DNA from 3 places in the Pseudomonas sp. S2_F07 genome. Region 3 is predicted to be linked to each of the others. Evidence: predicted binding sites of a transcription regulator. Region 3 holds the regulator's gene; each other region holds the start of a gene.
What was found. The regulator sigma-54, encoded in region 3, starts transcription at its own class of promoters, with help from an activator protein. The targets are predictions, from matches to a motif close to ANTGGCATNNANNTTGCTNT.
Positions count from the first base shown of each region.

Region 1: a site for sigma-54 is predicted at 5,317-5,336, ahead of AB4O40_RS07115 (DNA translocase FtsK). Genes of this name have one in related genera too.
Region 2: a site for sigma-54 is predicted at 4,507-4,526, ahead of AB4O40_RS26290 (circularly permuted type 2 ATP-grasp protein). Genes of this name have one in related genera too.

Region 1 covers NZ_CP162758.1:1,565,754-1,575,824, reverse strand. The annotation lists gene clpA (ATP-dependent Clp protease ATP-binding subunit ClpA) at 1-2,265, shown strand, start outside; gene infA (translation initiation factor IF-1) at 2,470-2,688, opposite strand; gene AB4O40_RS07130 (arginyltransferase) at 2,800-3,507, opposite strand; partial or broken gene aat (leucyl/phenylalanyl-tRNA--protein transferase) at 3,565-4,244, opposite strand; gene trxB (thioredoxin-disulfide reductase) at 4,307-5,266, opposite strand; gene AB4O40_RS07115 (DNA translocase FtsK) at 5,573-7,984, shown strand; gene lolA (outer membrane lipoprotein chaperone LolA) at 8,051-8,674, shown strand; gene AB4O40_RS07105 (replication-associated recombination protein A) at 8,846-10,071, shown strand, end outside.
Region 2 covers NZ_CP162758.1:5,771,001-5,781,071, forward strand. The annotation lists gene AB4O40_RS26255 (long-chain-acyl-CoA synthetase) at 1-414, shown strand, start outside; gene AB4O40_RS26260 (ankyrin repeat domain-containing protein) at 512-1,030, shown strand; gene AB4O40_RS26265 (hypothetical protein) at 1,185-1,715, shown strand; gene AB4O40_RS26270 (PLD nuclease N-terminal domain-containing protein) at 1,796-1,987, shown strand; gene speE (polyamine aminopropyltransferase) at 2,264-3,139, shown strand; gene AB4O40_RS26280 (hypothetical protein) at 3,405-3,638, shown strand; gene AB4O40_RS26285 (ribonuclease E inhibitor RraB) at 3,849-4,193, shown strand; gene AB4O40_RS26290 (circularly permuted type 2 ATP-grasp protein) at 4,559-5,968, shown strand; gene AB4O40_RS26295 (alpha-E domain-containing protein) at 5,981-6,931, shown strand; gene AB4O40_RS26300 (transglutaminase family protein) at 6,928-7,737, shown strand; gene AB4O40_RS26305 (c-type cytochrome) at 7,858-8,679, opposite strand; gene AB4O40_RS26310 (acetyl-CoA C-acetyltransferase) at 9,273-10,071, shown strand, end outside.
Region 3 covers NZ_CP162758.1:4,809,855-4,819,925, forward strand. The annotation lists gene AB4O40_RS21720 (carbon-nitrogen hydrolase family protein) at 1-120, shown strand, start outside; gene tldD (metalloprotease TldD) at 133-1,575, shown strand; gene yjgA (ribosome biogenesis factor YjgA) at 1,700-2,224, opposite strand; gene pmbA (metalloprotease PmbA) at 2,333-3,679, shown strand; gene AB4O40_RS21740 (HPr family phosphocarrier protein) at 3,892-4,164, opposite strand; gene rapZ (RNase adapter RapZ) at 4,180-5,037, opposite strand; gene ptsN (PTS IIA-like nitrogen regulatory protein PtsN) at 5,040-5,504, opposite strand; gene hpf (ribosome hibernation-promoting factor, HPF/YfiA family) at 5,517-5,825, opposite strand; gene AB4O40_RS21760 (RNA polymerase factor sigma-54) at 5,900-7,393, opposite strand; gene lptB (LPS export ABC transporter ATP-binding protein) at 7,619-8,344, opposite strand; gene lptA (lipopolysaccharide transport periplasmic protein LptA) at 8,344-8,892, opposite strand; gene lptC (LPS export ABC transporter periplasmic protein LptC) at 8,879-9,451, opposite strand; gene AB4O40_RS21780 (KdsC family phosphatase) at 9,459-9,983, opposite strand; gene AB4O40_RS21785 (KpsF/GutQ family sugar-phosphate isomerase) at 9,983-10,071, opposite strand, start outside.

The DNA of each region.
Region 1 (10,071 bases), 3.1 Mb from region 3:
AACCGCGAGCTCGAAGTCACCCTCAATCTTGCCTTCAAGGAAGCTCGTTCGAAGCGTCATGAGTTCATGACTGTCGAACACCTCTTGCTGGCCCTATTGGACAATGAGGCTGCCGCCACCGTTCTGCGTGCGTGCGGCGCAAACCTCGACAAACTCAAGCATGACCTGCAGGAGTTCATCGACTCCACCACGCCATTGATTCCCGTGCATGACGAGGATCGCGAAACCCAGCCAACCCTGGGCTTCCAGCGTGTACTGCAACGTGCTGTGTTTCACGTACAGAGCTCGGGCAAACGCGAAGTGACTGGTGCCAATGTGCTGGTCGCGATCTTCAGTGAGCAAGAGAGTCAGGCGGTGTTCCTGCTGAAACAGCAGAGCGTTGCCCGTATAGATGTCGTCAACTACATTGCCCATGGCATTTCCAAGGTGCCGGGGCATGGCGATCACTCTGAAGGTGAGCAAGATATGCAGGACGACGAGGGCGGTGAGTCTTCTTCCTCGGGCAATCCCCTGGATGCTTATGCCAGCAACCTCAACGAACTCGCGCGCCAGGGTCGCATCGATCCGTTGGTAGGTCGTGAGCTGGAAGTCGAGCGTGTCGCGCAGATCCTGGCGCGTCGCCGCAAGAACAATCCGCTGCTGGTGGGCGAGGCGGGCGTGGGTAAAACCGCGATTGCCGAAGGCCTGGCCAAGCGCATTGTCGACAACCAGGTGCCGGACCTGCTGGCCAACAGTGTGGTTTACTCCCTCGACCTGGGTGCCTTGCTGGCCGGTACCAAGTACCGTGGCGATTTCGAGAAGCGCTTCAAGGCGTTGCTCAATGAACTGAAAAAACGTCCGCAGGCGATCCTGTTCATCGACGAGATCCACACCATCATTGGTGCGGGTGCCGCGTCCGGTGGCGTCATGGATGCCTCGAACCTGCTCAAGCCGCTGCTGTCGTCCGGTGATATCCGTTGCATCGGTTCGACCACCTTCCAGGAATTCCGCGGCATCTTCGAGAAGGACCGTGCCTTGGCCCGGCGCTTCCAGAAGGTCGATGTGTCGGAGCCTTCGGTGGAAGACACCATTGGCATTCTGCGTGGCCTGAAAGGGCGTTTCGAAAGCCATCACAATATCGAATACAGTGATGAAGCCCTGCGCGCGGCTGCCGAACTGGCTTCGCGCTACATCAATGACCGTCACATGCCGGACAAGGCCATCGACGTCATCGACGAGGCGGGTGCCTACCAGCGCCTGCAACCGGTCGAGAAGCGTGTGAAGCGCATCGAAGTGCCGCAAGTCGAGGATATCGTCGCGAAAATCGCGCGGATTCCGCCAAAACACGTCACCAGCTCCGACAAGGAACTGCTGCGTAACCTCGAGCGTGACCTGAAGTTGACCGTGTTCGGTCAGGACGCCGCGATCGACTCGCTGGCTACCGCGATCAAGCTGTCCCGTGCCGGCCTCAAGTCCCCTGACAAGCCTGTCGGTTCGTTCCTGTTCGCAGGGCCTACCGGTGTCGGTAAAACCGAAGCGGCGCGTCAGTTGGCCAAGGCCCTGGGTGTCGAGCTGATTCGTTTCGACATGTCCGAGTACATGGAGCGCCACACCGTATCGCGTCTGATCGGTGCGCCTCCAGGCTATGTCGGGTTCGATCAGGGCGGTCTGCTGACCGAAGCCATCACCAAGCAGCCACACTGCGTGCTGTTGCTCGATGAGATCGAGAAGGCGCATCCGGAAGTCTTCAACCTGCTGCTGCAGGTCATGGACCACGGTACGCTGACCGATAACAACGGGCGCAAGGCGGATTTCCGCAACGTGATCGTCATCATGACGACCAACGCCGGTGCCGAGACCGCAGCCCGCGCTTCGATCGGTTTCACCTATCAGGATCACTCGTCCGATGCGATGGAAGTGATCAAGAAGAGCTTCACGCCGGAATTCCGCAACCGTCTGGACACCATCATCCAGTTTGGTCGCCTCAGTCATGAGGTCATCAAGAGCGTGGTGGACAAGTTCCTTACCGAGCTTCAGGCGCAACTGGAAGACAAGCGTGTGTTGCTGGAGGTCACCGATGCAGCCCGCAACTGGCTGGCCGAAGGTGGCTATGACGCGGCGATGGGGGCTCGCCCAATGGCTCGCCTGATCCAGGACAAGATCAAGCGTCCGCTGGCGGAGGAGATTCTCTTTGGCGAACTGGCCGAGCATGGCGGTGTGGTACACATCGACATCAAGGATGGTGAGCTGACCTTCGAGTTCGAGACCACGGCCGAGATGGCCTGACGTTAAACCGCAATAAAGCAAAAAGGCGCCAATTGGCGCCTTTTTGCTGTCTGTAGGAGCTGCCGAAGGCTGCGATCTTTTGATTTTGTTTTTAAGATCAAAAGATCGCAGCCTTCGGCAGCTCCTACAAGGGCAGCGTGCGGCAGCTAAATCGCAGGCAAACAAAAACGCCCGGCATGAGCCGGGCGTCTTGTATTGACTTGATTAACGGGCGCGGTAAGTGATGCGCCCTTTGCTCAAGTCATAGGGAGTCAGCTCTACGCGCACTTTGTCGCCGGTAAGAATACGGATGTAGTTCTTGCGCATCTTGCCGGAGATGTGCGCGGTTACGACGTGCCCATTTTCCAACTCCACACGAAACATGGTGTTGGGCAGGGTGTCGACGACAGTGCCTTCCATTTCGAAGCTGTCTTCTTTCGACATGCAGTAAAGCCCTCGGTGTCCAATGAATGGCCCGGTGCAACTGCGCCAGGCAAAAGCGGCGTGCATTGTGCCCGAAAAGTGGGGTTTAAGCCAAGGGGTTTAGGGCCGGCTCTAGTTTAGAACCACCCAGCGCTGATTAATCAGCAACTCAATAGGGCGATATTGAGTCTTGTAGTTCATTTTTTTGCAGTTTTTGATCCAGTAGCCGAGGTAGACCGCATCCAGCCCCAGCCGCCTGGCCTCGGCGATTTGCCAGAGGATTGCATAGCGCCCAAGGCTGCGGCGCTCTTCGGCCGGTTCGTAGAAGGTGTAGACCGCCGAAAGACCGTTCGGCAGTAAATCGGTGACGGCGACGGCCAGAAGCTGGCCGTTCAGGCGGAACTCGTAAAATCGGGAAAACGGCAGGTCCCGCACCAGGAATGTCGAGAACTGGTCGCGACTCGGCGGATACATGTCGCCATCGGCGTGACGCTGTTCGATATAGCGCTGGTAAAGGTCGAAGTACTCTTCATTGAAGCCGGGCCTGGCCGGACGCACCTGCAAATCCACGTTGCGCTTGAAGATGCGTTTCTGTTGCCGGTTGGGCGTGAACTGCCCCACGGGAATGCGCGCCGGAACGCAGGCATTGCAATTCTGGCAATGCGGCCGATAGAGATGATCGCCACTGCGACGAAACCCCATTTCCGACAGGTCTGCATAGACATGCACATCCATGGGCTGACTAGGGTCGAGAAACAGGGTTGTGGCCTGCTCCTCGGGCAGATAACTGCAAGAGTGCGGCTGAGTGGCATAGAACTTCAAACGCGCCAACTCGGTCATGATCAACCCTCGGGATAATGCTTTTGAATAAGTGTAAGCCACACGGGAGAAAGTCGCTCAGCAAACCCAGGTGGCGGTGTTGGCTTGGTCCAGGTGCCTGGCCAGATAGCTGGCAAATTCACGGCGAGGAATGGCGCGTGCGCCCAGGCTGTGCAGGTGGTCGGTGGGCATCTGGCAATCGATCAGTACAAAACCCGAGTCTTTCAGATGCCGCACCAGTGTGGCAAAGCCGAATTTCGAGGCGTTGTCGGCGAGGCTGAACATGGATTCGCCGAAAAACAGCTGGCCCATTGCCAGGCCGTAGAGCCCGCCCACGAGTTCGTCCCCGTCCCACACTTCCACCGAGTGCGCGTGTCCACGCCTGTGCAGCTCGATGTAGGCGTCCTGCATGGCCTCGGTAATCCACGTGCCGTCAGCGTACTCCCGGGGGCTGCACAGGCGCGGATGACGGCAGCGAAGTCCTGGTCAAAGGTCACTTGATAGCGTTGCTGGCGCAGCAGTTTGTTCAGACTGCGCGAGATGTGCAATTCGTCGGGAAACAGCACGGTACGCGGGTCCGGCGACCACCAGAGGATCGGCTGGCCTTCGGAAAACCATGGGAAGCAGCCGTGGCGATAAGCCGAGATCAGCCGATCGGCAGACAGATCACCACCGGCAGCCAGAAGCCCGTTGGGGTCGCGCATGGCCTTTTCCAGCGGTGGGAAATGCAAGGTGTTGCGTTGTAACCAAGTCAGCATGGCATCCAGGCTTGCAGAAGGGGAGGGCAGTGGCGGGTGTTGGCCCGCCATAAAGTTTGCCTTTAAACGGTTGGAATGTCGTCGAGGTATTTTTCAGCGTCCAGCGCCGCCATGCAACCGGCCCCGGCAGATGTAACGGCCTGGCGATAAACGTGGTCGGCCACGTCGCCGGCGGCAAACACCCCTGCAATCGCCGTAGCGGTGGCATCGCCTTCGCTGCCACCCTTGACCTGCAGATATCCGTCGCGCATTTCCAGCTGGCCCGCGAACAGGTCGGTGTTGGGTTTGTGGCCGATGGCGATAAACACCCCGGCCAATGTCAGCTCCTTGGTTTCACCGGTGTGGCTGTCCCGCAGGCGGGCGCCGGTCACGCCGCTGGCATTGCCGAGCACTTCGTCCAGGTTCTGGTTCCAGTGCAGGCGGACATTGCCATTGGCGGCTTTTTCGAAGAGTTTGTCCTGGAGGATCTTCTCCGAGCGCAGCTTGTCGCGCCGATGGATCAGGTGCACTTCCTTGGCGATGTTCGACAGGTACAAGGCTTCCTCGACCGCCGTATTGCCGCCGCCGACCACCGCAACCACCTGATTGCGATAGAAAAATCCATCACAGGTCGCGCACGCCGACACTCCTTTGCCGGCAAACGCTTCCTCCGACGGCAGACCCAGGTATTGCGCGCTGGCGCCGGTGGCAATGATCAGTGCGTCGCAGGTGTAGGTTCCGCCATCGCCAATCAGCTCGAACGGCCGTTGTTGCAACTTGGCGGTATGGATGTGGTCGTAAACGATCTCGGTGGCAAAGCGTTCGGCGTGTTTTTGCATGCGATCCATCAGCACCGGCCCGGTCAGGCCTTCAACGTCCCCTGGCCAGTTATCCACTTCGACGGTGGTGGTGAGCTGGCCACCCGCCTGGATGCCGGTAATGACAACGGGCTTGAGGTTGGCGCGGGCGGCATACACGGCCGCGCTGTAACCGGCGGGGCCGGAGCCCAGGATGATCAGGCGTGAATGCTTCGCTTCGCTCATAAAAACACCTCATAAGCCTTTGTCACAAAAGAGAATGCATGCTCAAATTGAACAGCATGTCATATGCTTTTGACTATGCTACACCCAAGGGTCTCAAGCATGGCGTCGTGCGTACAAACCCGTACAATGCCCTGCGTGTTACATATATTCAGTGCGCGCCATGTTTATAAAAACCGGGGCGCAGTGTTAAAAGTAGTCCCGGTAACGCGTGTTAACTTTTTTACCTGCCTGGATTGGGCAGTTTTTTCGCGGTTTTTATAGACATTCACCAGATGGACGCGCCCATGGCGCAGGAAAAGAAGCGTTTTGAAGAAATCCACCGCAGCACCTAAACCAGCCGTCGTACCGCTCTGGCGCCAGCACTTGCACTACCGACTCAAGGAAGGTGCGCTGATCGCCATCGGTGCCTTGTGCCTGTTCTTGATGATGGCCTTGTTGACCTACGGCAAGGACGATCCGGGCTGGAGTCATAACAGCAAGATCGACGATGTGCAGAACTTCGGCGGGCCAGCGGGCTCCTACAGCGCCGATATCCTGTTCATGGTGCTGGGTTACTTCGCCTACATCTTCCCGTTGCTGCTGGCCGTCAAGGCGTACCAGATCTTCCGCCAGCGTCACGAACCGTGGCAGTGGAGCGGTTGGCTGTTCTCCTGGCGCCTGATCGGCCTGGTGTTCCTGGTGCTGTCGGGGGCCGCGCTGGCCCATATCCATTTTCATGCCGCGACCGGTCTGCCGGCCGGTGCGGGTGGCGCGCTGGGGGAAAGCCTCGGCGAACTGGCCGGGAACGCCCTGAATATCCAGGGCAGCACGCTGTTGTTCATTGCCTTGTTCCTGTTCGGCCTGACTGTGTTTACCGATCTGTCGTGGTTCAAGGTGATGGACATCACCGGCAAAATCACCCTCGACCTGTTCGAGCTGTTCCAGGGCGCCGCCAATCGCTGGTGGGCTGCCCGTACCGAGCGCAAACAACTGGTTGCCCGGTTGCGTGAAGTCGATGATCGTATGGATGAAGTGGTCGCGCCGACCGTCACCGACAAGCGCGAGCAGGCCAAGGTCAAGGAACGCCTGATCGAACGTGAGCAAGCCCTGAGCAAGCACATGTCCGAGCGTGAGAAGCAGGTGCCGCCGGTGATTGCGCCCGCGCCGCCAAAGCCCGCCGCGCCGAGCAAGCGCGTCGAGAAAGAGAAGCAGGCGCCGCTGTTCGTCGACAGCGCCGTGGAAGGCACCTTGCCGCCGATCTCGATTCTCGACCCGGCGGAAAAGAAACAGCTCAATTACTCGCCTGAATCCCTGGCTGCGGTTGGCCACCTGCTGGAAATCAAGCTCAAGGAATTCGGCGTCGAAGTCACGGTGGATTCGATTCACCCGGGCCCGGTGATCACCCGTTACGAGATCCAGCCGGCGGCCGGGGTCAAGGTCAGCCGTATTTCAAACCTGGCCAAAGACCTTGCCCGCTCCCTGGCCGTGACCAGCGTGCGCGTGGTGGAAGTGATTCCGGGCAAGACCACGGTCGGTATCGAGATTCCCAACGAAGACCGGCAGATCGTGCGTTTCTCCGAGGTGTTGTCGACCCCCGAGTACGACAACTTCAAATCCCCGGTCACCCTGGCCCTGGGCCACGACATCGGCGGCAAGCCGGTGATCACTGACCTGGCGAAGATGCCGCACCTGCTGGTGGCCGGTACCACCGGTTCCGGTAAGTCGGTGGGTGTGAACGCGATGATCCTGTCGATCCTGTTCAAGTCCGGCCCGGAAGACGCCAAGCTGATCATGATCGACCCGAAAATGCTTGAGCTGTCGATCTACGAAGGCATTCCGCACCTGCTGTGCCCGGTGGTCACCGACATGAAGGACGCCGCCAACGCCCTGCGCTGGAGCGTTGCCGAGATGGAGCGACGCTACAAGCTGATGGCCAAGATGGGGGTGCGAAACCTGTCGGGCTTCAACGCCAAGGTCAAGGAAGCCCAGGACGCCGGCGAGCCGTTGAGCGATCCGCTGTACAAGCGCGAAAGCATCCACGACGAAGCGCCGCTGCTGAGCAAGCTGCCGACCATCGTGGTGGTGGTCGACGAATTTGCCGACATGATGATGATCGTCGGCAAGAAGGTTGAAGAACTGATTGCCCGTATCGCGCAAAAGGCGCGTGCGGCCGGTATCCACTTGATCCTGGCGACCCAGCGTCCGTCGGTGGATGTGATCACCGGTCTGATCAAGGCCAACATCCCGACCCGCATGGCGTTCCAGGTATCGAGCAAGATCGACTCGCGGACCATCATCGACCAGGGCGGCGCCGAACAACTGCTCGGCCACGGTGACATGCTCTACATGCCACCGGGCACCAGCCTGCCGATTCGTGTTCACGGTGCTTTCGTGTCCGACGATGAGGTTCACCGCGTGGTGGAAGCCTGGAAGCTGCGGGGCGCGCCGGAATACAACGACGACATCCTCAATGGCGTCGAAGAGGCGGGCAGCGGCTTTGAAGGCAGCAGTGGTGGCGGCGACGGTGACGATCCCGAGGCCGATGCGCTGTACGACGAAGCCGTGCAGTTCGTGCTGGAAAGCCGTCGCGCCTCCATTTCCGCGGTTCAGCGCAAACTGAAGATCGGCTACAACCGCGCCGCGCGCATGATCGAAGCCATGGAAATGGCCGGGGTCGTGACGTCCATGAACACCAACGGTTCGCGTGAAGTCCTGGCCCCGGGCCCGGTGCGCGACTGACCCGAGTATGAAAAGGGTGGTGCCTTTGGCGCCGCCCGCACTCCCACGAATGTTATGAGGACTCCCATGCGTCTGATCCGCATGCTGTTGCTGCCGGTACTGGCCTTGACCACGCTCCAGGCTAACGCCGATGACAAGGACGTGGCGCGCCTGACCCAACTGCTGGAAAAATCCCAGACCCTGACCGCACGTTTCTCGCAACTGACCCTCGATGGCACCGGCACCCAGTTGCAGGAAACTGCTGGCGAGATGTCGCTGCAGCGTCCTGGCCTGTTCTACTGGCACACCGATGCGCCAGCCGAACAGACCATGATCTCCGATGGCAAGAAAGTCACCCTGTGGGACCCGGACCTGGAACAGGCCACCATCAAGAACCTCGACCAGCGCCTGACCCAGACCCCGGCCTTGCTGTTGTCCGGTGACGTGTCCAAGATCAGCCAGAGCTTCGACATCAGCGCCAAGGAAGCCGGTGGGGTGATCGACTTCACTCTCAAGCCGAAAACCAAGGACACCCTGTTCGACAGCCTGCGCCTGTCGTTCCGCAATGGCCTGGTCAATGATATGCAACTGATCGACAGCGTTGGTCAGCGCACCAATATCCTGTTCACCGGGGTGAAGGCCAACGAGCCGATCCCGGCGTCCAAGTTCAAGTTCGATATCCCGAAAGGGGCTGACGTAATTCAGGAATAAGACAGATAACCTGTGGGAGCGAGCTTGCTCGCGATGGCGGCATAACATTCAACAGCAATGTCGACTGACCTGACGCTATCGTCGGAACGCCGCCCGGAGCAAGCTCGCTCCCACAGGGGCTTGCGGTGTTTAATGATTTGGCTGATAGGCAGTGAGGTTTTTTAGGTAACCATGGATCTGTTTCGCAGCGCCCCCATCGCCCAGCCCTTGGCCGCCCGCCTGCGTGCGGCCAATCTGGACGAGTACGTCGGTCAGGAACACGTGCTCGCTCGCGGCAAACCCCTGCGCGAAGCGCTGGAGCAGGGTGCCCTGCATTCGATGATTTTCTGGGGACCGCCGGGCGTGGGCAAAACCACCCTGGCGCGATTGCTCGCGGAAGTCTCGGATGCGCACTTCGAAACGGTCTCGGCGGTGCTGGCCGGGGTCAAGGAGATCCGCCAGTCGGTGGAAATCGCCAAGCAGCAGGCCGCGCAGTACGGGCGCCGCACCATCCTGTTCGTCGACGAGGTGCATCGCTTCAACAAATCCCAGCAGGATGCGTTCCTGCCCTATGTCGAGGACGGCACGCTGATTTTCATCGGCGCGACCACGGAAAACCCCTCCTTCGAACTCAACAACGCCTTGCTGTCACGGGCGCGGGTCTACGTGCTCAAAAGCCTCGACGAAGCGGCCCTGCGCAAACTGGTGCAGCGCGCGCTGACCGAAGAGCGTGGCCTGGGCAAGCGCAACCTGACCCTCAGCGACGAAGGCTTCCAGATGCTGCTGTCGGCCGCCGATGGTGATGGCCGGCGCCTGCTCAACCTGCTGGAAAACGCCTCGGACCTGGCGGAAGACAACAGCGAGATCGGCACCGATCTCCTGCAAAGCCTGCTCGGCGATACCCGCCGGCGGTTCGACAAGGGCGGCGAAGCGTTCTACGACCAGATATCCGCGCTGCATAAATCGGTGCGCGGCTCCAACCCTGACGGCGCCTTGTATTGGTTTGCACGGATGATCGACGGCGGTTGCGACCCCCTCTACCTCGCCCGGCGCGTGGTGCGCATGGCCAGCGAAGACATCGGCAATGCCGACCCCCGCGCCCTGAGCCTGTGCCTGGCGGCCTGGGAGGTGCAGGAGCGCCTCGGCAGCCCCGAAGGCGAACTGGCGGTGGCCCAGGCCATCACCTACCTGGCTTGTGCGCCAAAGAGCAATGCGGTCTACATGGGCTTCAAGACCGCATTGCGCGCCGCCGCCGAGCACGGTTCTCTGGAAGTGCCGCTGCACCTGCGTAACGCGCCGACCAAACTTATGAAACAACTGGGCTACGGCGATGAATACCGTTATGCCCATGATGAGCCGGACGCCTATGCCGCTGGCGAAGACTATTTCCCGGAAGAACTCGACCCAATCCCGTTCTA
Region 2 (10,071 bases), 960 kb from region 3:
CGCTGGAAGGGCGAAAACGTCTCGACCACGGAGGTCGAAAACATCCTCCTGCAACACCCGCTTATTTCCGAAGCCGTGGCCTATGGCGTGGAAATCCGCAACACCAATGGCCGGGCCGGGATGGCGGCGATTACCCCGGCCGAATCCCTGGCAACCCTGGATTTCAGCGAGCTGCTGGCCTTCGCCCGCGAGCAAATGCCGGCCTATGCGGTGCCGTTGTTCCTGCGGGTGAAAGTGAAAATGGAAACCACCGGGACGTTCAAATATCAGAAGACCCGACTCAAGGACGAGGCCTTCGACCCGGGTAAAACCGGCGATGATCCGATCTATGCCTGGCTGCCGGGGACGCAGACTTACGTGCAGGTCACGGAGCAGTTGTTGTCCGACATTCATGACGGCAAGTACCGCTATTGAATCTGGCTATGGCGGCCCATGAGAAAAAACAAGTGACAGTGCCGGGGGCGCTCGGGAAACTGTCGGCTTTTACGAATGACAGAAAAGGGAGTGCCCAATGTCAGACAAAAGCCGCCAGATGACCCCCGAAGAAGCCGCCGAATTCACCGAACAGGTATTCAACAAGGCACGGGAGGGCGATGCGGCGATGATGGCCGCGCTGCTGACCAAGGGTTTACCGCCGAACCTGCGTAACCACAAGGGCGATACCTTGCTGATGCTGGCCGCGTATCACGGTCACGTGGACACGGTAAAAGTCCTGCTGGAGCACAAGGCCGACCCGGAGATCCGCAACGACAACGGCCAGAGCCCGATTGCCGGCGCCGCCTTCAAGGGCGACCTGGCGATAATCAAGGCCTTGGTCGACGGTGGCGCGCAGGTTGAAGGCTCGTCCTTCGATGGCCGCACGGCGCTGATGATGGCGGCAATGTTCAACCGCGTCGAAGTGGTCGACTACCTGATCAGCAAGGGCGCCGACCCGAAAGCCAAGGACGCCAATGGCATCACCGCGCTGGAGGCGGCTAAAACCATGGGCGCTTCCGATACCGTTGCGCAGCTTGAGAAGCTGATTGGCTGATTGCTTTAAAAGATCGCAGCCTTCGGCAGCTCCTACGGGTGTACGCCACTCAATGTAGGAGCTGCCGAAGGCTGCGATCTTTTTTGGGCATTCGAATCTATCCTTGCGGTATCCTTCGCGCCCTCAAAATTCACCTCGCTACAGGATCCTCCCCATGAAAGCCGCACTCGTCGAACTCATCAGCAAAATCAGCTCCGGGTGCATGGGCGAAGACGAAATCCTCAAGGTTGCGGACGAAGCGGCCCGGGCATACGCCGATCAGGATGCTTTTCTGAGCGCCAATCCGGACATCAACTACGACGAAACCTTCCCGATCCCGCTGGGTGAATGGGTGGTGGTTGGCAGCCTACCGGAAACGGTACTGTTCCAGGCTGACACCTACATGGACCTGTTCGCCCAGATCGTCGCCTCATTCGGCCCAGGGGTGGAGTTCAATCTCAAGCCCAAGCAACTGGCCAAGACCGAAGCCCTGACCGCGCTCAACCGCATCCAGGTGCAGATGAGTAGCATGAACAAGGAAAATGGTGGCTACACGCTGATGAATTTCAGCCAGTTGCTCGATGACGAATTGCAGGTGGTCCTGGTCTACGGCAATGACGTGCCACGGGTGCTGGAATTGTGCGCAGAAGCGGGCATCGCAGCCGCGCCATCCCTGGAAGCCCTGAAAGTGGCGATCCACGTCTGACCCAGACACTGTCAATAAAAAGGAATCCTCGCGACGAGCGTCTATCCTGAGGGGGCATATCACTCTTTGGGAGCGTCACCATGGGTTCCACGTTCAACAGCCTGGTTGCCTTGATCATTTTTGTCCTGGACATCTGGGCCATCATCAACGTCTTCAAAAGCAGTGCCGAGACCGGGATGAAAATCCTCTGGGTACTGCTGATCGCGCTGTTGCCGGTACTGGGACTGATCATCTGGGCCATCGCCGGGCCGCGGGGCAATGTCAAACTCTGACGGATTTCCCACAAACAACACCGACCCTGTGGGAGCGGCGGTGCGGCGATCCGACTTGCTCGCGAAGAACGATTACGCGGTTCGCCGACAAACCGAGTTGCCTGCTTCGCGAGCAAGCCCGCTCCCACAGGATTGTGGCAAGTCGAACAAGTGAGGTTCGACCTGTCATGTTCCGCGACGTAGAATGCGCGCCTTTCCCGGCCAATCGAGACACTCGATTGGCCATCATGGGCGGGTAACCGTCCGTTGCCACCCGCATTCATCGGAGCACTTCCCATGAGCAACACCCCGACCAGCGACTACCTGGAAACCCTCTACGAAGGCTACGGCCAGCGTTTTCGCATGGAAAAACTGCTGCACGAAGTGCGCACCGAGCACCAGCACCTGGTGATCTTCGAAAATCCGCGCATGGGCCGCGTGATGGCGCTGGACGGCGTGATCCAGACCACCGAAGCCGACGAATTCATCTACCACGAAATGCTGACCCACGTGCCGATCCTGGCGCACGGTGCGGCCAAACGCGTGCTGATCATCGGCGGCGGTGACGGCGGCATGTTGCGTGAAGTGGCCAAGCACCGCAGCGTCGAGCACATCACCATGGTCGAGATCGACGGCACCGTGGTCGACATGTGCAAGGAATTCCTGCCGAATCACTCCAAGGGCGCGTTCGATGATCCACGCCTGAACCTGGTGATCGACGACGGCATGCGTTTCGTCGCCACCACCACTGAAAAGTTCGACGTGATCATTTCCGACTCCACCGACCCGATCGGCCCGGGTGAAGTACTGTTCTCGGAAAACTTCTACCAGGCCTGCCACCGCTGCCTGAACGAAGGCGGCATCCTGGTGACCCAGAACGGCACGCCATTCATGCAGATCGAAGAAGTGAAGACCACCGCCGGTCGCCTGCGCAGCCTGTTCCCGGACTGGCACTTCTATCAGGCCGCCGTGCCGACCTACATCGGTGGCTCGATGACCTTCGCCTGGGGCGCCACCAATACCGCTTATCGCAAGTTGTCCCGCGAAACCCTGCAACAGCGCTTCACGGGCAGCGGCATAGTCACCCGCTACTACAATCCTGAAATCCACATCGGCGCCTTCGCCTTGCCTCAGTACGTGCTGCAGGCGGTGAACAAGCCAAGCAACGACTGATAGGTTGAAACACAAAACCTGTGGGAGCGGCGGTGCGGCGATCCGACTTGCTCGCGAAGAGGGACGGTCAGCTGAAATCAAGCTGGCTGACACACCGCTTTCGCGAGCAAGCCCGCTCCCACATGGTTTGCGCTTGGTGGGTTACAAAGGGTGTTGAGAGTGATTTTCACATCCGTCGACGTGTTTGACTCGGCGGAACAATTAGTCAGCTAACAAGGTCGAGATAGAGGTAAGCCCATCCATGGGTTTTATCGAGGAGGCACCAATGCAAAAGTGGAAAGTCACTTTCGTGGATGATCATGGCGAAACCATCGACGAAGTCTTTGAGTGCACCGAGCGCCCGGACTACGAGCGTGCTGCCAAGCTCATCAAGGCCCGGCTTCTTCCTGTCGCCGCCGAACTGGATCTGAACGATCTGGAAGGGCGGACCAATGACGCGAGCGTCAAAGAGCTCAAGTCCCAGAACAGCATTCAAATCCTCGACATTACTCCAATCTGAACGATAGCTGTCGCATTCATATCCAGGCCTTGGCAGAGGCTCTATCTTGAGGCTACTCTGCAAGCGAGATCAGCGAATGAATCGCTAAGGTCTGGTCTTGTCAGCTCCATGCTTGTTTCCCGCCGGCACATCGTTTGCCGTCGCTCGCGCTGTTCGGTTGCGGGTGAGGGAGTACGGAAAGTCTATCCATCGTTTTGAGGAGGACGTTTCATGAGCACAGCCTATCAAGAAGACATCAGCAGCAGTGTGCTGCGCCGCATGAAAGAAGGCGGTTTTGACTTTTCCCGGTTTCATCCCATCGAGTTCTACGCCATTTTCCCGGACGAGGAGCGGGCACGCAGGGCGGCAGGTCATTTCCACCGTGGTGAATCCCTGGATGCGCAAGTCAGTGCGCGCGACGACGGCGCCTGGGCGCTGGAACTGTGCAAGGTCATGTATGCCACCTACGACGATATCGGCGACTTCGAACAGGGTTTCGAAGCAGTGGTCGAGCCTCTGGGCGGCATTATCGAAGGCTGGGGTGTGAAGCAGGAGGTACGAGGGCGACTCGCATAACCTTATGAACAGTGACAACCAGCAATGACGGCTGACCTTCGGGTTGGCCGTTTTCATTTGTGGGCGTTGGACACCAAAAAAAAGCCGCCAGGGCAGGCGGCTAAAAGGGAAGTTCGGTGAGCTTTTCAGCGAATGCCTGGATTATCCGCATCCGTTGCCGGGCAGTGAAATCAACTCTGGCTATGCTGGTGATAGGCGACCACCACGCCTTGCAATGAAGCGGGGGCGATCAGGTTGGGGCATTTACCGCACAGGATTGGTGCGGCGCGTGCGCGTTGATTACCCAACTGATTGAAATTTAAGCGTTTATGCCGATGGCACGGGCCTTGCGAAGGTCTGGACGTCCGAGTGACAAGGAGTACGGCATGATCCGCACCTATTTTGATGAGATGTACGATGCCGGCGGACAGGTCCGCCCGCATTATCGGGAGTTTGCCCGTTGGCTGGCCGAGACGCCTGACGAGCTTCTGGCACAACGGCGACGCGAGGCCGATCTGCTGTTTCATCGCGCCGGGATTACTTTCACGCTCTACGGTGATGAGCAAGGGACAGAGCGCCTGATTCCCTTCGACACCATCCCCCGCAGTATCCCCGCCAGCGAATGGCGGATAGTCGAGCGCGGGTGCATCCAGCGGGTCAAGGCGTTGAACATGTTCCTCGCCGACCTTTACCACGAGCAGCGCATCATCAGGGCCGGCATCATTCCGGCCGAGCAGGTGCTGGCCAACGAGCAGTACCAGTTGGCGATGCAAGGGCTGGATCTGCACCGCGATATCTATTCGCACATCTCCGGCGTCGACCTGGTACGCGACGGCGACGGCACCTACTACGTTCTTGAAGACAATCTGCGAACACCGAGCGGCGTCAGCTACATGCTCGAAGACCGCAAGATGATGATGCGCCTGTTCCCCGAGCTGTTCGCGGCGCAACGCATTGCCCCCATCGACCACTACCCGAACCTGCTGCTCGATACCCTGAAAAGCTCAAGCCCGATCGATAACCCGAGCGTGGTGGTGCTGACGCCGGGGCGCTTCAACAGTGCGTTCTTCGAGCATGCGTTCCTGGCGCGGGAAATGGGCGTGGAGCTGGTGGAAGGCGCGGACCTGTTCGTGCGTGACGACAAGGTCTACATGCGAACCACCGACGGGCCGAAAGCCGTCGACGTGATCTATCGTCGCCTCGACGATGCGTTCCTCGACCCACTGGCATTCAACCCGGAATCGATGCTCGGCGTGCCGGGGCTGCTGTCGTCCTACCGTTCCGGCAACGTGGTGCTGGCTAATGCCATCGGCACGGGGGTGGCGGACGACAAGTCGGTGTACCCGTTCGTTACCGACATGATCCGTTTCTATCTCGATGAAGAGCCGATCCTGAAGAACGTTCCTACGTGGCAATGCCGTAATCCCTCTGAGCTTTCCCACGTGCTGGCCAACCTTCCAGAGTTGGTGGTCAAGGAAACCCAAGGCTCCGGCGGGTACGGAATGTTGGTGGGGCCGGCGGCGACGGCGGCGGAAATCGAAGCTTTCCGCGCGCGGATCATCGCCAAGCCCCATGCATATATCGCGCAACCGACGCTGTCGCTGTCGACCTGTCCGACCTTTGTCGAAAACGGCATTGCGCCACGCCATATCGACTTGCGGCCGTTTGTCCTGTCGGGTCGTGAAACCCGGGTCGTGCCCGGCGGCTTGACCCGTGTCGCCTTGCGCGAAGGCTCCCTGGTGGTCAACTCCTCCCAGGGCGGCGGAACCAAGGACACCTGGGTGGTCGAGGATTAAAGGAAGCCTGTCATGTTAAGTAGAACTGCCTCGGATCTGTATTGGATGTCACGTTATCTGGAGCGGGCGGAAAACCTCGCCCGGATGCTCGATATCAGCTATTCGCTGTCGCTGATGCCGCAGGACGGTCGCGGCGACGGTTTGCACGAACTGGCCATGCCGCTGTTGATCACCGGCACCCTGGACGATTACCTGGAGCGCCATGGCGAGCTGCATGCCGAACGCCTGCTGCATTTCTTTGCCCTGGATGCGGCCAACCCGGCGAGTATCTACAGCTGCCTTGGTGCCGCACGTGCCAGCGCCCATGCGGTACGTGGGCGCATCACCGCCGACATGTGGGAAAACATCAACGCCACCTGGCTGGAAATTCGCGGCATCGCCGAACAAGGCCTAAGTCGCTACGGCATGAGCCGTTTCTGCGAGTGGATCAAGGAACGTTCCCACCTGTTCCGGGGCGCGTCCTACGGCACCATCATGCGTAACGATGCGTTTCGCTTCATTCGTCTGGGGACCTTTATCGAACGGGCGGACAACACCTTGCGCCTGCTCGATGCCCGCTACGAAATGGCCGGCGACCAGGCCGAAGCGGTCAGCGATGGCACCGCTCACGCGTATTACCAATGGAGCGCGTTGTTGCGGGCGTTGTCGTCGTTTGAGGCCTACACGGAAATCTACCGCGACGCCCCCGGCGCCCGGCATGTTGCCGAATTGCTGTTGCTGCGGGCCGATGTACCGCGATCCCTGCGCGCCTGCACCGAAGAAATCGACCAGATCCTCGCGCAATTGCCGGGGGCCAACGGTCGTCCCGCACAACGCCTGGCGGCGGAAATGGACGCACGCCTGCGCTACACCGGCATCCATGAAATTCTCGAAGAAGGCCTGCACGCCTGGCTGACCGAGTTCATCCCGCTGGTGCGCCAGTTGGGTAACGCGATTCACAGTTCTTATCTGGAGGCCGCATGAGACTTTCCATTAGCCACGAGACCACCTATCACTACGAAGACAAGGTGCGGGCGAGCATCCAGTATCTGCGCCTGACTCCCCACGACAGCGAGCGCCAGCACGTGCTCAGCTGGCAGCTCGACCTGCCGCGTCCGGTGCGGGCGCAGCTCGATCCGTTCGGCAACATCCTGCATGTGCTGACCATGGACGAGCCCCACGAGGCGATCATCATCGGCGCCCGTGGCCAGGTCGATATCGACGAATGGCGTGAGGCCGAACACGAGAGCCAGTCGGCACTGCCATTTCTGCGCTTTACCCGTTTGACCGAAGCCGACGCCGCCCTGCGGGCGTTTGCCGAGAAGGAATGCAAGCAACGCCGCGACCGCACGGCGCTGATCGATCTGATGCACGGCCTCAACCAGCATATGACCTACACGCCGGGCTCCACGGAAGTGGATACCAGCGCGGCCCAGGCCTTTGCCGGAGGCTCCGGCGTGTGTCAGGACCACACCCACGCGTTTCTCGCCTGCACCCGCAGCCTGGGCATTCCTGCGCGGTATGTGTCGGGCTACCTGTACAGCGAAAACAGCGAACATCTGGCCAGTCACGCCTGGGCGGAAGCCTGGCTGGATGATGCCTGGTACAGCTTCGATGTGACCAACGAACTGGCCCGACCGGAGCGGCACCTGAAACTGGCGGTGGGCCTGGATTACCTGGATGCCTGCCCGGTGCGCGGGATGCGCCGGGGCGGCGGGTGTGAGCAGATGCACGCCAAGGTGCTGGTTTCACCGACGCCGGTGCCGGTGATTTCTGTGCAGCAGCAGTAGGCGCGATACCAAGGAACCTTGTGGGAGCGAGCTTGCTCGCGATGGCGTCATTTCAGTCAATACTTTTGTGACTGATACACCGCTATCGCGAGCAAGCTCGCTCCCACAGGTACGATGTTGTTACGGCTTCACCTTGCGCCCAACCATATGCTGCAAATACCCCACCAGCATCCCCAGATCCCCATCCGGCAACACCTCGGCCGGGAACCCGGGCATCTTCGCCTGCGGCCACTGACGCAAACTTTGTGGATCGCGAATGTAGCGCTTGAGGAAGTCCGCGCCGAAGTACTCGGTCGGGTTGTACGGAATATTCAGGTCCGGCCCGAATTGCGCATCCCCGGCGCCATTGAGTCGATGGCAGGCCAGGCAGTTCTTCTGGAACAACGCAAAGCCCTTGTTCACCGGATCATCCGCCTTCAATGCCGGATCGGGCAGCAGGGCAGGGAAGCGCTCGGTGACGGGCGCCAGGCGTTTGATGCTTGCCACCTGGAACGGCCATTGTTCGGGGCTGATATTGCCTGCCTGCGGATTGCTCCAGACCAGATAGAACGGTCCGGCGCCCGGCTTGCCTTCCGATAGCGGTGGCCAGGGTTTGGCTGGGTCTTCAATCGCCAGCCACGCCTGTGCACCCTGGGTTTTGAGCAACGGCGCGGCTGTCATTTCGGCGGCAAAGCCATCCAGCGCCACGGCCTGCAGGTGGTCTTCAGGCTTGATGCCGTCCAGCAGTGCGGACAGCGGCACGGCGCGGTAACTCATGTCCCGCTTGTAGGAAACGTCGTTGCTGATGTTGATGGTTTGGACCTGAGGATGCTTGAGCAATTGCTCGGTCTGCCAGGTGCGACTGTTCGCGCCCAGCTCCAGGTTCAGTTGTGCGGCATACAGGGGCGAGCCGAACAGCGTGGCCCCAAGCAGAATGAGCATTTTCAAGTGATCGCCGTCCATGTCGTGCAGGTGCCGCAAAGATTGGCACAGCCACGCTGGCCCGGGTAGCGGGCCAGTCACATTTTGAGAGTGGCAATTCAAAAACTGTGACGCCGTATCTTTTAGACGCGACTAGCCGATGACCTTGGTCAGGTTCGGCAATATCAACAACAGCGTGGTGGCGAAAAGGATGAGCCCGGCTTGACGAACTTTCGATTGTTTGAACATGGCTTGACCGCCTTTTTTGTTATTTCCTGATGCCTGCCCGCATAGCTCCATGATGGCAGCGCGTTGCACTTCCTGTAGTGACGAGCGCCTCGGCAAAACCCGACGACAACTTCGTACAAGTTCACCTTAGAGCCCGCGTTAAGCTTGGCTTAGATCCATTTCGTATGGTGTTCTTGCGATTCGCTTTTAAAAAGGCATGAGGCATATTGCCAGCTTCTTTGGCGCCCGTTGGCTAGACAGCTTGGTGTCCTGAATGGTAGCTGACTACCGTTCGTCTGAGCGTGAGCGTCAACTTCTGTGAGCGCTGCGGTCATTGAATCAAACGCGGCTCGGGCCAAGAGTGGGCACTCGGTATTTACCCACCTGCACTGCGGTTCGAGGACGTCATGACCCAAGCATTGATTTTCGACGCGTTACGCACGCCCCGTGGCAAAGGCAAGGCTGATGGCGCCTTGCACAGCGTCAAACCGGTGAACCTGGTGGCCGGTTTGCTCACCGCACTGCAGCAGCGCACGGCACTGGACACCAGTCAGGTCGATGACGTGGTGCTCGGCTGCGTGACACCGGTTGGCGATCAAGGTTCCGACATCGCCAAGACCGCCGCTCAAGTGGCCGATTGGGATGTCAGCGTGGCGGGGGTACAGATCAACCGGTTCTGTGCTTCGGGGCTGGAGGCTGTGAACCTCGGCGCGATGAAAGTGCGTTCAGGCTTCGAAGACCTGGTGGTGGTCGGTGGTGTCGAGTCGATGTCCCGGGTGCCGATGGGCAGCGATGGCGGGGCCTGGGCGCTGGACCCGGCGACCAACCTGCACAGTCACTTCACGCCACAGGGTGTGGGTGCCGACCTGATCGCCACCCTTGAAGGCTTCAGCCGTCAGGATGTCGATGCCTATGCGCTGCATTCCCAGCAGAAGGCCGCGCGGGCGCGAGCCGACGGTTCGTTCAACAAATCGCTGGTGCCGGTGCAGGACCAGAACGGCATCATCCTGCTCGATCACGATGAGTTCATCCGCGCCGATTCGACCCTGGAAGGCCTGGGCAAGCTCAAGCCGAGTTTCGAGATGATGGGGCAGATGGGCTTCGATGCCACCGCGCTGCGGGTCTACAGCCATGTCGAGCGGATCAACCATGTTCACACCCCCGGCAACAGCTCCGGGATTGTCGATGGTGCGGCGCTGATGCTCA
Region 3 (10,071 bases):
CTGCTGGCCGAACGCGACAGCAGCGAACAGGCGTCCATCCGGGCGCGGATGCCGGTGTCCAGTCACCGGCGCTTTTTCTCGCAGGGCGCCCAGCGACCTGCATCAGAACGACGAATTTAAGGCGTAAAGCATATGAGCGAGTTGTTGTCCTCAGTCAGTGAACACCTGCTGGCGCCCGGTGGCGTCACGATCGAGAGCCTGCAAGGCGTGCTCGGCGACCTGGCCGGGCCGGGCATCGATGCGGCCGACCTGTATTTCCAGGGGCAGATCTCCGAGTCCTGGGCGCTGGAAGACGGTATCGTCAAGGAAGGCAGCTTCAACCTCGACCAAGGTGTGGGCGTGCGCGCGCAATCGGGTGAAAAAACCGGTTTTGCCTACAGCAATGCCATCACCCTGGAAGCCCTTGGCGCGGCGGCGCGGGCCGCCCGTTCGATTTCCCGGGCCGGGCAGCACGGCACCGTACAGGCATTCACCAGCCAGGATGTCGCGCAGTTGTATGCGCCGGACAATCCCCTGGAAGTGCTGACCCGTGCCGAGAAAGTCGATTTGCTCAAGCGAATCGATGCCGCGACCCGCGCCCTCGACCCTCGCATCCAGCAAGTCACCGTGAGTATGGCCGGTGTGTGGGAACGGATTCTGGTGGCTTCCACTGACGGCGGTCTGGCGGCGGATGTGCGCCCGCTGGTGCGTTTCAATGTCAGCGTGATCGTCGAGCAGAACGGCCGTCGCGAGCGCGGCGGTCATGGCGGTGGCGGTCGCACCGATTACCGTTATTTCCTCGGCGAAGACCGCGCCATGGGCTATGCCCGTGAAGCGTTGCGCCAGGCGCTGGTCAACCTGGAAGCCATTCCGGCCCCGGCCGGTACCTTGCCGGTGGTGCTCGGTTCAGGCTGGTCGGGCGTACTGCTGCACGAAGCCGTCGGTCATGGCCTGGAAGGTGATTTCAACCGCAAGGGCAGTTCGGCTTATAGCGGGCGCATGGGCGAGATGGTTGCGTCGAAGCTGTGCACCATTGTCGATGATGGCACCCTGGCCGGTCGCCGTGGCTCGTTGAGCGTCGACGACGAAGGCACGCCGACCGAGTGCACCACGCTGATCGAAAACGGCGTCCTCAAGGGCTACATGCAGGACAAGCTCAACGCCCGCCTGATGGGCGTGGCACGCACCGGTAACGGTCGTCGCGAATCCTACGCGCACTTGCCGATGCCGCGCATGACCAACACCTACATGCTCGCTGGCGAAAGCGACCCGGCGGAAATCATCGCCTCGGTGAAGCGTGGCATCTACTGCGCCAACCTGGGTGGCGGTCAGGTGGACATCACCAGCGGCAAGTTCGTGTTCTCCACCAGCGAGGCGTACCTGATCGAGGACGGCAAGATCACCGCTCCGGTCAAGGGCGCGACCCTGATCGGCAACGGGCCGGAAGCCATGAGCAAGGTATCGATGGTTGGTAATGATCTGTCGCTGGACAGCGGCGTGGGCACGTGTGGCAAGGATGGGCAGTCGGTGCCGGTGGGTGTCGGCCAGCCAACGCTGAAGATTGATGCGATCACCGTGGGTGGCACGGGCGCATAACGACGGGGATATCCCCTGTAGGAGCTGCCGTAGGCTGCGATCTTTACCCAGACAATTGAGTTCTGAGCGAAAGATCAAAAGATCGCAGCCTTCGGCAGCTCCTACAGGACGGGAAGGGCGTTACTCAGCGCAGACCGCGTTGAGTCTCGTCCAGCTCACGGATGTACTTGAAGATTTTACGGCTGGAAGCAGGAGGCTTGTTTTGCGCAACCTCATGCTGGGCCTGACGGATCAGGGAACGCAATTGCTGGCGGTCCGCGTCCGGGTAATCGACGACGAACTTTTCCAGAACGGCATCGTCGCCGGCAATCAGACGATCACGCCAGCGCTCCAGGTTATGGAAGCGTTCGTTGTATTGACGGGTGGAGGCATCGAGTTGATCGAGCAGAACCAGAATGGCGGCAGTGTCCTGATCGCGCATCAGTTTACCGATGAACTGAAGGTGCCGTTTACGCGCGATATTCGCGGTGTGCTTGGGCGCATCGGCCAGAGCCCGACGCATTCCGTCGGTCAAGGGCAGTTTTGCCAGCAAGTCAGGCTTGAGTGTTGTAAGGCGCTCGCCAAGGTCAACCAGAGCATGCAGCTCGCGTTTTACCTGGGATTTGCTTTTTTCTCCCGTATCGAGGGAGTCGTCGTAAGAATCAACCATGGTGGCCGTCCGCAAAGAAACGCCGCCATGATAACCAGTCGGGGGCCGCTTGTCCGGCCCGGTCGCTCGATGACCGTTACCGAAAGCAGAATTTGAGTGGAGAACAGCATGAGTGCAGTTGAAAGCGTCGGCCCACAAGCGTTGCCGGCACTGCAGGAACAAGTCGAGCAGATCATCGCTGAAGCCAAACGCCAGGGCGCCAGTGCCTGTGAAGTGGCGGTGTCACTGGAGCAGGGTTTGTCGACCACGGTGCGCCAGCGTGAAGTCGAAACCGTTGAATTCAACCGCGACCAGGGTTTTGGCATCACCTTGTACGTCGGTCAGCGCAAAGGCTCGGCCAGCACTTCGGCCAGCGGCCCTGATGCGATTCGCGAAACCGTCGCCGCTGCACTGGCCATCGCCAAGCACACCTCGGAAGACGAAGCCTCGGGTCTTGCGGATGCCGCGCTGATGGCGCGGGATATTCAGGATTTCGACCTGTTCCACCAATGGGACATTACGCCGGAACAAGCCATCGAACAGGCCCTGGCCTGCGAAGCCGCGGCGTTTGCCGCCGACAGCCGGATCAAGAACGCCGACGGCACCACCCTCAGTACCCATCAGGGCTGCCGCGTTTATGGCAATAGCCACGGGTTTATCGGCGGTTACGCATCGACTCGCCACAGCCTGAGCTGCGTGATGATCGCCGAGGCCGATGGCCAGATGCAGCGTGATTACTGGTACGACGTGAACCGCCAAGGCAATCTGCTCGCCGACCCGGTGAGCATCGGTCAGCGCGCAGCGCAAAGGGCGGCGAGCCGTCTGGGCGCGCGTCCGGTGCCGACTTGCGAGGTGCCGGTGCTGTTTTCCGCAGAGTTGGCCGGGGGGCTGTTCGGCAGTTTCCTGTCGGCGATTTCCGGCGGCAGCCTGTATCGCAAGTCTTCGTTCCTTGAGGGCACTCTCGGGCAGAAGCTGTTTCCGGAGTGGCTGACCATCGACGAGCGTCCGCATCTGATGCGTGCCATGGGCAGCGCAGCGTTCGACGGTGATGGTTTGGCAACCTACGCCAAACCGTTCGTCGAAAAAGGCGAGTTGGTGTCGTATATCCTCGGCACCTATTCCGGCCGCAAGCTCGGCATGCCGAGCACGGCTAACGCCGGCGGCGTGCACAACCTGTTCGTCACCCATGGCGACGAAGACCAGGCCGCCTTGCTGCGGCGCATGGGACGTGGCTTGCTGGTGACTGAATTGATGGGGCAGGGCCTCAACATGGTGACCGGCGATTACTCCCGTGGTGCAGCGGGTTACTGGGTCGAGAACGGTGAAATCCAGTTCGCGGTGCAGGAAGTGACCATCGCCGGCAACATGCGCGACATGTTCAAGCAGATCGTGGCCGTGGGTAACGATCTTGAATTGCGCAGCAACATTCGCACAGGTTCGGTGCTGATCGAGCGGATGACGGTGGCGGGTAGCTAAGCCTCGGCCGCTGTACAAAAAAAGGCGCGTCACCCATTGGGTGGCGCGCCTTTTTTATTGACTACACGGCAACCTCCTTGCAGGAGCGAGCTTGCTCGCGAAGCGGAGTGTCAGGCGACATTGAAGTTGAAAGTGGTGATGCCATCGTCGGAACGCCGCCCGGAGCAGGCTCGCTCCTGCAACGGCTGGGCCTATCTTCTTTTCTGTAGCTTTTATTCGCCTTCGTCGAAGAAGTTGTTGATCAACGCCACCAGCGCATCCAGCGCTTCCTGTTCCTGCTCGCCTTCGGTGCTCAAGTGGATCGTGGTGCCTTTGCCGGCGGCCAGCATCATCATCGCCATGATGCTTTTGCCATCGACCATGGACTCTGGTGTCCGACCGGCCCGGATCTGGCACGGGAACTGACCCGCTACCCCAACGAATTTTGCAGAAGCGCGAGCGTGCAGGCCCAATTTATTGATGATTTCGATTTCCAGAGCAGGCATCGCGATGTGAATCCTTTAGCTGAGGTCGCGGTGGCGGACCTGGACGTTCTTCAGGGATTGTTGCAGCGTCTGCCCCAGACGCTCGGTCAGGTAGACGGAACGGTGATGTCCGCCAGTGCAGCCAATGGCAATGGTGACGTAGGCGCGGTTGCTGGCGGCAAAACGAGGCAGCCACTTTAGCAGGTATGTGGAAATGTCCTGAAACATCTCTTCGACATCCGGCTGTGCCGCCAGGTATTCGGCAACCGGTTGATCGAGCCCGGACTGCTCGCGCAATTCCGGTTTCCAGTAAGGGTTTGGCAGGCAGCGCACATCGAAAACCAGGTCGGCGTCCACCGGCATGCCGCGCTTGAAGCCGAAGGACTCGACCAGGAAGGCAGTTCCCGGCTCGGGCTGATTCAACAGGCGCAGTTTGATGGCGTCGCGCAGCTGGTACAGGTTCAGGCTGGTGGTGTTGATCTTGAGATCGGCAAGGTCGGCAATCGGCCCGAGCAGGGCGCTCTCAACGTTGATGGCTTCGGCCAGCGAACGGTTGGCGTTGCTCAGGGGGTGGCGTCGGCGGGTTTCCGAGAAGCGCTTGAGCAGGGTTTCTTCGTCGGCGTCCAGATACAGCACATCGCACTGGATGTGGCGGGCACGGACTTCCTCGAGCAGGTCGGGAAAGCGTGACAGGTGGCTTGGCAGGTTGCGCGCGTCAATGGAAACGGCGACCAGCGGCTGCAACATCTCGGTATGAACCAGGGCGCGCTCGGCCAGCTCCGGCAGCAGGCCGGCGGGCAGGTTGTCGATGCAGTAGTAGCCGTTATCCTCAAGTACGTTGAGGGCGGTACTTTTACCTGAGCCGGAACGGCCACTGACGATGATCAAGCGCATGATTACTGACCGTTTTGCTCGTTCAGGACAACCTGATACAGGGCTTCGTTACTTGCAGCACTACGCAGCTTTTCACGCACGTCCTTGCGGTCGAGCATGCTGGCGATCTGTCGCAGCAGCTCAAGGTGCGCATCGGTGGCGGCTTCCGGGACCAGCAGCACGAACAGCAGGTCAACCGGCGCACCATCGATGGCGTCGAAATCGATAGGGGCGTCCAGGTGCATCAATGCACTGATGGGCGAAACACAGCCCTTGAGACGGCAATGTGGAATGGCGATGCCGTTACCAAACCCGGTGGAACCGAGTTTTTCACGAGCAATCAGTGCCTCGAAGACATCTTGCATCTCCAGGGCCGGCACTTCGCGGGCGATCAGATTGGCAATTTGTTCGAGGGCTTTCTTTTTACTGCCTCCCGGCACGTTCACCAGGGAACGGCCGGGGGTCAGGATACTTTCAAGTCGGATCATGGGTAGGGAGTGTTAACGACCGGTTGCGCCCTGTAGGAGGCTCTGGGTCTTTTCCTTATGCTTTTTGAGTTGTTTATCCAGCTTGTCGGTGAGTGCGTCGATCGCGGCGTACATATCGGTATGCTCCGCGTTGGCGACCACTTCATTCCCGGGAATATGCAGCGTGGCTTCGATTTTCTGCTTCAGTTTTTCGACGGTCATCGTGACCTGCACATTAGTGATCTTGTCGAAATGTCGCTCCAATCGTTCGAGTTTTTCGCCGATGTAGGTGCGAAGAGGTTCGGTCACTTCCAGTTGGTGTCCACTGATGTTGACTTGCATACAGCTTCTCCTTCGTTGCCAGTGCATAAAGCGGTAGACCAGATGATCTACCACTGGAACGCTGTGGCGTGGCCCTACATCAACCGCTTGCGTTCGCTCGAAGGCGCGATCCCGAGGGATTCGCGGTACTTGGCGACGGTGCGGCGAGCCACCTGAATGCCTTGTGCCTCCAGTAAACCAGCGATCTTGCTGTCACTCAACGGCTTTTTCTGATTTTCCGCTGCAACCAGTTTTTTGATGATCGCCCGGATCGCCGTGGACGAGCATTCGCCGCCTTCGGAGGTGCTTACGTGACTGGAAAAAAAGTACTTCAGTTCATAAATGCCCCGGGGGGTGTGCATGAATTTCTGGGTGGTCACCCGTGAAATCGTCGATTCATGCATGCCGACCGCTTCGGCGATGTCATGCAGGACCAGCGGCTTCATGGCTTCGTCGCCGTACTCCAGGAAGCCGCGCTGATGCTCGACGATCTGGGTGGCAACCTTCATCAGGGTTTCATTGCGGCTCTGCAGGCTCTTGATGAACCAGCGGGCTTCCTGCAGCTGATTGCGCATGAAGGTATTGTCGGCGCTGGTGTCGGCGCGGCGCACGAAACCGGCGTACTGGGCATTGACCCGCAGCCGTGGCACCGACTCCTGATTGAGTTCCACCAGCCAGCGCTCGTTGTCCTTGCGCACGATGACGTCAGGAACGACGTACTCGGCTTCGGTGGACTCGATCTGCGAGCCCGGGCGCGGGTTTAGGCTCTGGACCAGCTCGATGACCTGGCGCAGTTCGTCTTCCTTGAGCTTCATGCGGCGCATCAACTGGCTGTAGTCACGGCTGCCAAGCAGGTCGATGTAATCGCTGACCAGGCGCTTGGCTTCGGCCAGCCAAGGGGTCTTGGCAGGCAGCTGGCGCAATTGCAGCAGCAGGCATTCACCGAGGTTGCGGGCGCCGATGCCGGCTGGCTCGAATTGCTGGATGCGGTGCAGGACGGCTTCGATCTCGTCCAGTTCGATGTCCAGTTCCGGGTCGAAGGCTTCGAGGATTTCCTCGAGGGTTTCGTCCAGGTAGCCCTGATTGTTGATGCAGTCGATCAGGGTCACGGCGATCAGGCGATCGGTGTCGGACATCGGGGCCAGGTTCAGTTGCCACAGCAAGTGGCTCTGCAGGCTTTCGCCGGCCGAGGTGCGGGTGGTGAAGTCCCACTCGTCATCATCATTGCTGGGCAGGCTGCTGGCGCTGGTCTGGTAAACGTCTTCCCACGCGGTGTCGACGGGGAGTTCGTTGGGGATACGCTCGTTCCAGTCACCCTCATCGAGGTTATCAACCGTCGGGGCGCTTTCCTGATAGGAAGGTTCCTGGATGTCAGTGTTGGGCTTTTGTTCGGCGTTGTCGGCCAAGGGATCGGAATTGTCGAAGTCGTCGCCTTCTTCCTGGCGTTCGAGCATCGGATTTGACTCCAGGGCCTCCTGGATTTCCTGTTGCAGGTCCAGGGTCGACAATTGGAGCAGGCGGATGGCCTGTTGCAGCTGCGGTGTCATCGTCAGCTGCTGGCCCATTCTCAAGACTAGCGATGGTTTCATGGCAGGGGCTTAACACCTTATTCGCCGGCGCACATGCGCCATCCACTACAGGGCGCCGGGGCGCCAAACTTAAGCAAATTATATGCCTGAAACTAAAGGGTTTGCCTAGAGCGCTGTAACAATAAAAAACTATAAAGCGGTGTTGCTGCGCTGCCCTTGTTGAGGGCTGACCACGCTTGTCGGCACGGTGAGTGCCCGGGCGATGGCCTGGGCACGACTCAGTGCTTACAGGCGGAACTCATGGCCCAGATACACTTCCTTGACCAGGTCGTTGGCCAGGATGGTCTCTGCGTCGCCCTCGGCGATCAGTTGGCCGTCATTGACGATGTAGGCGGTTTCACAGATATCCAGGGTTTCACGAACGTTGTGGTCCGTGATCAGCACGCCAATGCCCTTGGCCTTGAGGTGGTGAATGATCTGCTTGATGTCGCCGACCGAAATCGGGTCCACGCCGGCGAAGGGTTCGTCGAGGAGGATGAATTTCGGGTTGGTGGCCAGGGCGCGGGCGATTTCCACGCGACGACGCTCGCCGCCGGACAGGCTCATGCCCAGGTTGTCGCGGATGTGGCTGATGTGGAATTCCTGCAGCAGGCTTTCCAGTTCCTTGCGACGGCCGGCCTTGTCGAGTTCCTTGCGGGTCTCGAGGATGGCCATGATGTTGTCGGCCACCGACAGCTTGCGAAAGATCGATGCTTCCTGCGGCAAGTAACCGATACCGGCCTTTGCGCGGCCGTGCATCGGCTGGTGGCTGACGTCCAGGTCATCGATCAGGACGCGGCCCTGGTCGGCTTGCACCAGGCCGACGATCATGTAGAAGCAGGTGGTCTTGCCGGCGCCGTTCGGGCCAAGCAGGCCGACGATCTGGCCGCTGTCGATGGACAGGCTGACATCACGCACGACCTGGCGGCTCTTGTAGCTCTTGGCCAGATGCTGAGCTTTCAGAGTTGCCATTACTGGGCCTTTTTCTCGTCGGTTTTCTTCTTCGGCTGGATCACCATGTCGATACGCGGACGCGCCTCGGTGACCTTGCTGCCTGTGGCGCGACCGGCGCTGGCGAGCTTCTTGTCGGTGTCGTAGACAATTTTCTCGCCTTGGGTGACGTTGTTGTCCTTGTCGACAACTTTGGCCTTGTCGATCAGTACGACGCGATTTTGCGCGGCGTGGTACTGGATCGTCACGCCCCAGCCCTGCACGGGCTTGGTGTCGCCAGCCGTTTGCAATTGCTCGAAGTACGCCAGGTTGCCCACCGAGGTCACTACGTCAATGTCGCCAGTCGGGGTGCGGGTGATGGTAACGGTGTTGCCTGTCACCTTCATCGAGCCTTGGGTGATGATCACGTCACCCTTATAGGTAGCAATACCTTGCTTGTCGTCCAGTTGGGCATCGTCGGCCTGGATGCGGATAGGCTGCTGTTGATCTTCCGGCAGAGCCCAGGCGCTCACGCTTCCCAGTGCTGCGCCCAGACTGAGCAAAATCGGGAGGGTTTTAACGAGCCTCATACTGTCCTCTTACGTTCGATAGCAGGTGTATCCTGCTTTCTTTCAAATACGCTTTCATTCCCTTGCCAGTCGATACACCGCCAGCGCCGTCGATTCTAACGTCTTGCTCGGTCTGCGCATATTGCTGCTGCGGGAACACGGTCATGCGGGTGCTGGTGATCAGGGTTCTACGGTTTTTCTCGTCGAAACGCGTGATGCGCACGTCATCGATCAGTTCGACCTGCGTGCCATCAGGATTGACCTCGCCGCGCAGGCTCTGGACGTGCCACGGGAATTCAGTGCCGCGGAACACATTCAGGTCGGGGTTGGTCAGCAATGTCACCTCGGTCGCCTTCAGGTGCTCGACCTTGTCGGACACCAGATCATATTGCAGCTTGCCGTCGGGCAGGTACTGCACGCTGTGGGCGTTGATGGCGTAATAGTCGATCGCGCTCTCATCGACCGGCGTTACCGGCTTGTCGAGGAAGCGTTCCGGGCTGATGTTCCAGTAGCCAACCGCGGCGAATATTGCCGCGATGCAAGTGAACATCAGGGTGTTGCGAAACTTTTTGCTCAGCATAGTGGGCTCACAGGTACGCCGCATTGGCCGCATCGAGGCGGTCCTGGGCGCGCAGGATCAATTCGCAGAATTCGCGAGCGGCACCTTCGCCACCGCGGGCGAGGGTGATGCCGTGAGCGTGTTCACGCACGAAACCGGCGGCATTGGCCACCGCCATGCCCAGGCCGACGCGACGAATCACCGGCAGGTCCGGCAGGTCGTCGCCGAGGTAGGCCACCTGTTCATAGCTCAGGTTGAGTTGGGCCAGCAGTTCGTCGAGTACCACCAGTTTATCTTCGCGACCCTGATAGAGGTGCGGGATACCGAGGTTTTTGGCCCGCCGCTCGACCACCGGGGTCTTGCGGCCACTGATGATGGCGGTCTGCACGCCGGCGGCCATCAGCATCTTGATGCCCTGGCCGTCGAGGGTGTTGAAGGTCTTGAACTCGCTGCCGTCTTCGAGGAAATACAGGCGCCCATCGGTCAGCACGCCATCGACATCGAACACCGCCAGCTTGATCTGTTTGCCGCGTTGCAGCAGGTCCGCACTCATTACATTACTCCTGCACGCAACAAGTCGTGCATGTTCAAGGCGCCGACCGGGCGGTCGTCTCTGTCGACCACGACCAGCGCGTTGATTT